2 linked regions of the Blastococcus saxobsidens DD2 genome follow. The protein of the gene in region 2 binds, or shares a complex with, the protein of the main gene of each other region. Links are inferred from orthologs where the notes say so. Each region holds a gene or a part of one and is shown on either strand. Other genes may lie near its edges.

Region 1 (4,332 bases), 1.1 Mb from region 2 along the record:
GTGCCGTCCTCGTTGGCGGCCTTGCTCCACGGGATGTTGATCGCCGTGGGCACGTGACCGGCCCGCTGCGACTGCTCCTGGGGCAGGTGGGCGGGGGCGAGGATCTTGCCGGAGAACTCGTCGGGCGAGCGCACGTCGACGAGGTTCTTCGAGCCGATAGAGGCGACGACCTCGTCGCGGAACGCGCGGATGGACAGGTCCGGCTCGGCGGCCTGGTACTGGATAGCCGGGCGCTGAGGAGCGTCATTCGACAGCGGGCGGCCGTCGAGTTCCCACTTCTTGCGGCCGCCGTCCATCAGCTTGACGTCGCGGTGGCCGTAGATCTTGAAGTACCAGTAGGCGTAGGCGGCGAACCAGTTGTTGTTGCCGCCGTAGAGCACCACGGTGTCGTCGTTGCTGATGCCGTGGGACGACAGCAGCGCCTCGAAGGCAGACTTGTCGAGGTAGTCGCGGCGCAGCGGGTCCTGGAGGTCGGTCTTCCAGTCCAGCTTGACGGCGCCCTCGATGTGGCCGCCGTCGTAGGCGGTGGTGTCCTCGTCGACCTCGACGAAGACGATGCCGGGCTGGCCCAGGTTCTCCTGGACCCAGTCGACGGTGACGAGCACGTCGTTACGGCTCATGGAGATCTCCTTCTGGTCGGATGTTCACATTTTCAGGCGGTGCACGCGGACATCCACAACCGGCGCCCGCGGACCGATCCTGCGCTCTCCGCTGCCGGCGCCGGTTCGAGATCCAGGCTACTACGATTGCGCCTAGTAGAGCCCGCCGCCGCCCCGGCCGCTGTCACTACTACCCACGTCCGTACTATCTACCTGCGTACTGCTGTTGACGTTGAGCACTCCCCTCCCCGGCGCCGAAGAAGGTCGAGGCTGACCGTGTCCCCCGCTTCCCGGCTGCCGTACGACGCCTGCCCTGCTGGGCGGCAGGCTCACCCGGATGCGGTGATCGAGCTGCACGGCATCGCGGTCTCGGTCGAGCGCACACCGGTCCTCCGGGACCTGACGCTCACCGTGGGAGCGGGCGAATCAGTGGGGGTGATCGGGGCGAACGGGTCGGGCAAGAGCACGCTGTTGCGCCTGCTGGCCACTCTTCTCTCCCCTACCGCCGGCACCGGTCGGGTATTCGGTTCGACGCTGGGCAGCCGTGAGTGCGAGAGGATCCGTCCTCGCATCGGCCTGATCGGGCACTCACCCGCGCTCTATCCCCGGCTGACGCTGGCCGAGAACCTGCGCTTCTTCTGTCGTCTGACCGGTGTCGATGTGTCGGCCGTCAGCACGGCCCTGGACGCAGTCGGACTGGGTCGGGCCGCGGACCGACCCGCGGACCGCTGCTCGCAGGGGATGCAGCGCCGGACGGAGCTCGCCCGCGCCATCCTCAGCACGCCTGCCCTCCTCCTGCTCGACGAACCGCACGCCGGGCTGGACAGCGGCTCGGCCGGCCTGGTCGATGCGGTCATCGACGACGTGTGCGCTCGCGGAGGTGCCGCAGTCGTCGTCTCCCACGATCGTGCCCGGCTCGACGCGGCCGTCGACCGAGTCCTGGATCTCCAGGCGGGGAGTCTTCACGACGCCCTCCCCTCGGCCACGCCCGTGCCCGCGCAGGCGGCCCGGTGACCCCGCCGCCTCCGGCACGGCAGGTCCTGGAGCTGGCCCGCAAGGACCTCCTCCTCGAGGGACGAGCCGGCGAGGCTCTGCTGGTCACCGCACCGTTCGGCGGGGTGGCGCTGTTGCTCGTCCCGCTCGCCATCGGCACCGACGTCCCCCTGCTGCGGTCCGTCGGCTACGGCATCTACTGGGTCGTGGTGCTTCTCTTCGGGGTGCTGGTCAGCCTGCGGCAGAGCACCGCGGACACAGCCGCGCAGGTGGCCCTGCTCCGGCTCACTGGAGTGCATCCCGTCGTCCGGCTGGCGGGGCGGGCGGCAGCCAGCGCCGTGCTCCTGCTGGCGTTCGAGCTGACGTTGCTGCCGGTCGCGGTCATGATCTACGACCCACCCCTCGACAGCTGGCCCTGGCTGCTCGCCGTCCTGCCGCTGGTCGCTGCCGGGCTGGCCGTGCTCGGCACCTTGGCCGGGGCTCTGGCGCAGGGACTGGCCGGCCGCACGACCCTCGGGCCCCTTCTGGTCTTGCCGCTCGCGCTTCCCCTGCTTCTGTCGGCCACGCAGGTGGCCGAGTCGGTTCGCTATGGCCGGGAACCGTGGAACTGGCTGGCCCTGCTGCTGCTCGTCGACATCGTCGCCGCACTCGCGGTTGCGCTCTTCGCTCGATCCCTCGAGGAGTTCTCGTGAGGTCCGTCTTTCGCCGGCTGACCGCCGTCACCATCGTCGCCATGGCCGGCGCTCTGGCCGCAGCGCTCACCGCTCCCCCCGACCGGCTGCAGGGCAATCTGCAGCGACTGATGTACGTCCACGTCCCGGCAGCGTGGCTCGCCTACCTCAGCTTTGCCATCACGTTCGGCGCCAGCGCGGCGTGGCTGTGGAAGCGCCGGGCGTCCCTGGACCGGCTCGCTTCGGCCAGTGCGGAGGTCGGGGTCTTCTTCACCGGACTCACCATCGCGCTCGGCTCCATCTGGGGGAAGCCGGTCTGGGGGGTCTGGTGGACCTGGGATCCCCGGCTGGTCACGACGGCCATGATGTTCTTCGTCTACCTGGGCTACCTGGCGCTGCGTCGGGCGACCGTGGATGCCACGGTGCGAGCGCGGCGGAGCGCCGTGTTCGGCGTCCTGGCCTTCGCGCAGATCCCGGTCGTCCACATGTCCGTGGTGTGGTGGCGGGCGGTGCACCAGCCGCCGACGGTGCTCAAGCCGGCGGCCCCCACGATCGACGAATGGATGCTCGCCGCCCTGCTGCTGAACGTCCTCGCCTTCACGCTGGTCTACGTCGTTCTGTTGCGCGCACGCATCCGGCTGGCGGTCGCCGAGGAGGCCTACGACGCCGCGCACGACGGGGCCGCCGGCGAGCTCGCCGGGGAGGCCGTCACCACCCCTGACTACCGGAAGGAGTTCCCGAACCATGTCTGAGTGGGCATGGGTGGCGCTGGGATTCAGCGTCGCCTACGGGGCCATGGGCGGCTACGCCGCCTGGTTGCGGCACCGGCTGAGCGAGGCCACCCGGCGGATCGAGAAGATCCGATGAAGCGATACCGCCTGCTGGCCGTCTCGGTGCTCGGCGTCGCGGGGATCCTGCTGGGCGTCCTCTTCGTCGGGAACATCAACGGGAACCTCGTGTACTTCCTGACGCCGCACGAGGCGCTCGCGCAGAAGGCCGACTTCGAGGACGGCAGGCGCTTTCAGATCGGCGGTCTAGTGCAGGACGGCAGCGTGGAGACGACGGACGACGGGCTGCGCTTCGTGGTCGTCTCCGGCCCCGCGGAAGTGCCGGTGGCCTACCGGGGGTCCCCCGCACAGCTGTTCCGCCCCGGCATCGGAGTGGTGATGGAGGGAGCCTGGGACGGTGACACGTTCCGGTCCGACACCATGATCATCAAGCACGACGAGAACTACCAGGCCCCGGACAGCGCCGAGGGTGAACCCGGCGACGGGGCGCCGTGACGGTCCATTTGGCAGATTCTCGAGCATCCGGCGCCCGGAAGCGGTCACCTGCGCGGGCCGGTCGGGCCTCGGTCGCCGCTGCGCTGCTCACCACGGCATGCACCAGCCCCGGTGAATCACCGAGCGGTGTCCAGTCCCAGGCCCAGGAAGGCGACCTTCCCCCGATGGCCCCGTGCCCGGAACCGCTGGAGGCGGGCGGCGGCGCGGGCACCCAGCTCCCCGACGTCACCCTGACCTGTCTGGGCCAGCCGACCGAACTGGCGCTACGGGAGCTGCCCGCGGTTCCGGTCGTCCTCACCTTCTGGGCGTCGTGGTGCGGGATCTGCCGCGAGGAGATGCCGGAGTTGCAGCGCCTCGCCGACGAGGTGGGGGACCAGGTGCTGTTCCTCGGCGTCAACGCCAAGGATGGGGAGCGGCCGGCGCGGTTCCTGCTGGACGACCTCGGCGTCACCCATGCCAACCTGTACGACCCATCGGGCCGGTCGCTCGATCTGCTGCCCAGCCCCGGGGTGCCCACCACCCTGGTCCTCGCCCCCGACGGAGAGATCGTCGACAAGGTCATCGGCGCGACGGACCAGGAACATCTGCGCACGCTGCTCACCGAGCGGCTAGGGGTCCAGCTCGCCGACGGCTCGTCCGCGGCCACCGACTGAGCAGCGCCGTCTGTGGATCTCCTACCGCTGGCCTTCCTGTCGCTGATCGCGGGCGTGGTGTCGTTCACCTCGCCGTGCGCGCTGCCACTGCTGCCCGGCTACGTCTCCTACGTGTCCAGCCTGGCTCCGCCCG
Region 2 (4,140 bases):
GGTCCTGGTCGCCACCCACCAGCCGGACGCCCTCCTGGCGGCCGCGGACGGCCACCTGGTGGTCGGCGACGGACGGGTGGTGCTGCGGTGACGCAGCCGGTCACCGTGCTGGCGCAGACGGCGGCCGTGTTCCGCCGGGAGGTGGCCGTGGAGCGGGCCGGCCGCGAGGCGCTGGTCACCACGGCGCCCTTCGTCGCCGCCTTCGTGGTGCTGGCCGGCCTGGGCTTCGGACCCGGGCCGCAGCAGCTGGCGGCCACGGCCGGAGGGACGGTGTGGCTGGCGGTCCTCGTCGCCACGGTCCCGTTGGCCCGGACCGTGGCCGGCGCCGAGATGGCGGAGGAGAGCTGGGACGTGCTGCGCGGGCTGGTCGCCCCGAATGCGCTCTTCGCCGGCAAGCTGCTGGCGACCTGGGGCGCGCTCGCCCTGACCTGGGTGCTGGCCGGCGCCCTCGTCGCCGTCCTCTTCGAGGTCCCGGTGCCTCCGGCGGCGATCTACGGCGGTGCCCTGGGCACGCTGGCGCTCGCGGCGCTGACGACGACGTTCGGGGTGCTCGTCGACTCCGGTGCCCGCCGGGGCGGGCTGCTGGCGGCCCTGATGCTGCCCACCGGCCTGCCCGTGCTGCTCGCCGGGACCCAGTTGACCGTTTCCGCGAGTGCTGTGCTCCCCTGGGGCATCCTCATGACCCTGTACGCGGGCGCTGTGCTGACGGCCGCCTGGGCGGTGTTCCCCGTCCTACTCGAGGAGTGATCGGATGGCATCTCCCTCGGCCGGCACGGCCGACCGCATCCACGGCGCAGCGGCCGTGGTGGTTGCAGCGGTCGCGGTGATCCTCGCCCTGGTGGTGGCACCGACCGACACCGTGCAGGGTGAACCGCAGCGGCTGATGTACGTCCACGTGCCTGCGGCGTGGCTGGCCTACCTCTCGTTCGCGGCGGTGCTCGGCGCGAGCGTGGCCTATCTGCTGACCCGGGACCTGCGGTGGGACCGTCGGGCTCAGGCCGCCGCGGAACTCGGCGTCGGCATGACCGCGTTGGCGATCGCGCTGGGCAGCATCTGGGGCCGGCCGGTGTGGGGCGTGTGGTGGGTCTGGGACCCTCGCCTGGTCACCACCGCCGTGCTGCTCCTCGTCTACCTGGGCTACCTCGGGGTCCGCGGCCTGGGGGACGACCGCGCCGCCGGGGCCCGTCGTGCGGCGGCCGTGGGGATCGTCGGGTTCGTCAACGTGCCGGTCGTGCACTTCTCGGTGGTGTGGTGGCGCACCCTGCACCAGCCGGCGACCGTGCTGTCCCCGGACCCGGCGCCGATGGACCCGTGGATGGCGGCCGCTCTGGGGGCGGCCGTGGCGGCCTTCACGCTGGCCGGGGTGCTGGTGGTGCGGCGCCGGCTGCGGGTGCTCGCCTCGGCCGACGCCCCCGCCGCCCCCGGGCCGGCGGGTGCTCCGCCGCAGGGCGCAGCCGCCCTCGGACCGACCGAGGCGCTCGTCGTCGTCCCGAGGACGCGCCGGTGAACGGCTGGGAGTGGGTGGTGGGGGGCTACCTGCTCACGGCGACGACCTGGACCGCGTACTGGTACTGGACACGGCCGGGGCGGGGACCCCGGTGATCCGCAGCGACGGCGAGACCGCCGAGCGTCCACGCCGGCAGATGCCCGTGCGGCTGCTGCTCGTCGCGGGCGTGGTCCTCGTCGCCGTCGGGGTGCTGGCGGTCGGGGGGCTGCAGGGCAGCCTCGTCTACTACCGGACGACCAGCGAACTGGTCGCCGATCCGGAACTGGTGGGTGAGCGGGTACGGCTCGGCGGCCTCGTGGTGGCCGGGTCCGTCGCCACGACGGCGGACGGAGTCCGGTTCGAACTCACCGACGGGGTGCACGACCTGCCGGTCGTCAACAGCGGGCAGCCGCGCGGCGTCTTCCAGGAGGGGCAGGGCGCCGTCGTCGAGGGCACCCTCGGTGCCGACGGCGTCTTCCGTTCCGACGTGCTCCTGGTCAAGCACGACAACGAGTACCGGGCTCCGGTGGGCGGGGCCGCCCGCCCGGCGGAGGACGGCGGATGAGGCACCTGCTCGGCCCGTTCGGTCTGATGCTGGGCCTGGTGTGCTCCGCGGTCGCCTGCGCGGCCTGGGCGGCGACCGCCCGGCGAGGTGACGGCGGCGGTGCGGGCCGATGGGGGAGGATCGGCACCGGAGGATCGCTGCTGGGCGCCGCCGTCGCCGTCGCCGTCATGGTCGACGCCCTCGTCCAGCACGACTTCTCCGTGCGCTACGTCGCCGAGAACGGCGGTCGGGCGGTGCCGCCGTACTACACCGTCATCAGCCTGTGGGCGGCGCTCGAGGGCTCGCTGCTGCTGTGGCTGCTGGTGCTCACCGCCCTGACCGCGCTGGCGGTGGTGCGCGTCCACCCCCGGGCGGGGGACCTGCACCCGTGGGCGATGTCGGTGCTGTCGGCGCTGGGTGCCTTCTTCTTCGCGCTGGCCCTGTTCGCCGGTAGTGCCTTCGACCGGGTGAGCCCGGTACCGGCCGACGGGCCCGGACCGAACCCGCTGCTGCAGGACCATCCCCTGATGGGCCTCCACCCGCCCCTGCTCTACCTGGGCTACGTGGGCATGGCCGTTCCGTTCGCCTACGCGGTCGCCGCCCTCGTCACCGGGCGCACCGGGCCGGCGTGGGTGGCGGTGGTCCGCGCCTGGACGCTGACCGCCTGGGCCTGTCTCACCGCCGGTGTGGTCATGGGCGGCTGGTGGGCCTACGAGGTGCTCGGCTGGGGCGGCTACTGGGGCTGGGACCCGGTGGAGAACGTCTCGGTGCTGCCGTGGTTCACCGCCACCGCGCTGCTGCACTCGATCATGGTGCAGCGGCGGCGGGCGACGTTGCGGCTGTGGAACCTCACCCTGGCGATCGCCACGTTCGTCCTCGTCCTCTTCGGCACCTTCCTCACCCGCAGCGGGGTGGTCGAGAGCGTCCACGCATTCACCCGGTCGACGATCGGCCCGGTGCTGCTCGGTTTCCTCCTGGCCGTGGTCCTGGGTGCCGGGGCGCTGTTCCTGTGGCGCTCGGACCGGTTGGGCGACGACGACCCGCTGCTGGCGACGGTCTCCCGGGAGACCTCCTTCCTCGCCAACAACCTGCTCCTGGCCGGTCTGGCCTTCACCATCCTGCTGGGCACCACCTTCCCGATCGCGGTGGAGGCCCTCACCGGGGACCGGCTGAGCGTGGGCGCCCCCTACTTCACCCGGATGACGGTGCCGCTCGCGCTGCTCGTCGTCCTGCTCATGGGACTGGGACCCCTGCTGCCGTGGGGCAGTGCCCAGGGTCGGCGCCTGGCCGGCCAACTGCTGCCCTCGGCGCTCGCCGGCCTGGCCACGATCGGCCTGCTGGGCCTGTCCGGGCTGGACGGGGTCGGCGCGCTGCTCACCTTCGGCCTGGCGGTGTTCGTCGCCGGGGCGACCCTGACCCGGGTGGTCCTGGACGTGCAGCGGACGAGAACCCTTCGGCCGGGCCGTCTCGCCGGCACGGTCGGGCGGACCCTGGCCCAGCACCGGCGGGCCTACGGCGGGCTGCTCGTGCACCTGGGCTTCGTGCTCGCGGCGGTCGCGGTGGCCGCGTCCTCGACCTACAGCAGCTCGGCCACCCGGCAGCTGGCCGTCGGAGACACCGTTCGGGTCGGGGAGTGGACGGCGACCCTGCAGGAGGTGCGCCGGTCGGCCGACGAGCGGCGCATGTCGGTCGCCGCCGACCTGCTGCTCCGCGAGGACGGGCGCGACGTCGGGGTCCACGCCCCGCGGCTGAGCATGTATCCCTCGCTCAGCCAGGCGGTCGGATCCCCGTCGGTGCGGACGACGCTCACCGAGGACGCCTACCTGGTCCTCACCGAGGTGGACCCGGACGCCGGCACCGCCACGGTGCGCCTGGTGGTCAACCCGATGGTGGTGTGGCTGTGGATCTCGGTGCCGGTCATGGTCGCCGGTGCGGGAGTGGCCGCCTGGCCCGTCCGGCGGACCGTCCCACGGGATGCGGAACGGCTCGAGAACCGCGTGGGAGCGACCGACGTCGAGGAGATACGGGTATGACCGAACCGGCCGACAGCCCGCCCGCCCCCACCCGCCGGTGGCGCCGGTGGGTCGCCGCGCTGGCGTTCGTGGTCGTC

Evidence for each region. Proteins that work in one complex are often made in the same cells at the same time.
Region 1: the proteins of BLASA_RS14020 (region 2) and BLASA_RS08550 are in contact, whole or in part, in a solved structure (PDB 8CE8), measured with the Escherichia coli proteins. The link is inferred for Blastococcus saxobsidens DD2 from one-to-one orthologs.

The regions. Positions count from the first base shown.
Region 1 is NC_016943.1:1,823,192-1,827,523, reverse strand. Bases 507-3,446 are described here. They hold BLASA_RS08550 (heme exporter protein CcmB), read left to right. Parts: upstream 507-1,609; coding sequence 1,610-2,284; downstream 2,285-3,446. Other genes in these bases: BLASA_RS08540 (cytochrome c maturation protein CcmE), read left to right, coding at 3,127-3,446; BLASA_RS26245 (hypothetical protein), read left to right, coding at 3,008-3,130; ccsA (cytochrome c biogenesis protein CcsA), read left to right, coding at 2,281-3,015; ccmA (heme ABC exporter ATP-binding protein CcmA), read left to right, coding at 876-1,613; BLASA_RS08560 (sulfurtransferase), read right to left, coding at 507-620. In the rest of the region: more of BLASA_RS08560, read right to left, coding at 1-506; more of BLASA_RS08540, read left to right, coding at 3,447-3,546; BLASA_RS08535 (TlpA family protein disulfide reductase), read left to right, coding at 3,711-4,199; BLASA_RS08530 (cytochrome c biogenesis CcdA family protein), read left to right, coding at 4,212-4,332. UniProt on the Escherichia coli protein: Required for the export of heme to the periplasm for the biogenesis of c-type cytochromes.
Region 2 is NC_016943.1:2,953,568-2,957,707, reverse strand. Bases 577-3,324 are described here. They hold BLASA_RS14020 (cytochrome c maturation protein CcmE), read left to right. Parts: upstream 577-1,598; coding sequence 1,599-2,051; downstream 2,052-3,324. Other genes in these bases: BLASA_RS14015 (heme lyase CcmF/NrfE family subunit), read left to right, coding at 2,048-3,324; ccsA (cytochrome c biogenesis protein CcsA), read left to right, coding at 752-1,507; BLASA_RS14030 (heme exporter protein CcmB), read left to right, coding at 577-747. Outside these bases: BLASA_RS14035 (ABC transporter ATP-binding protein), read left to right, coding at 1-91; more of BLASA_RS14030, read left to right, coding at 88-576; more of BLASA_RS14015, read left to right, coding at 3,325-4,063; BLASA_RS14010 (TlpA family protein disulfide reductase), read left to right, coding at 4,060-4,140. UniProt on the Escherichia coli protein: Heme chaperone required for the biogenesis of c-type cytochromes. Transiently binds heme delivered by CcmC and transfers the heme to apo-cytochromes in a process facilitated by CcmF and CcmH.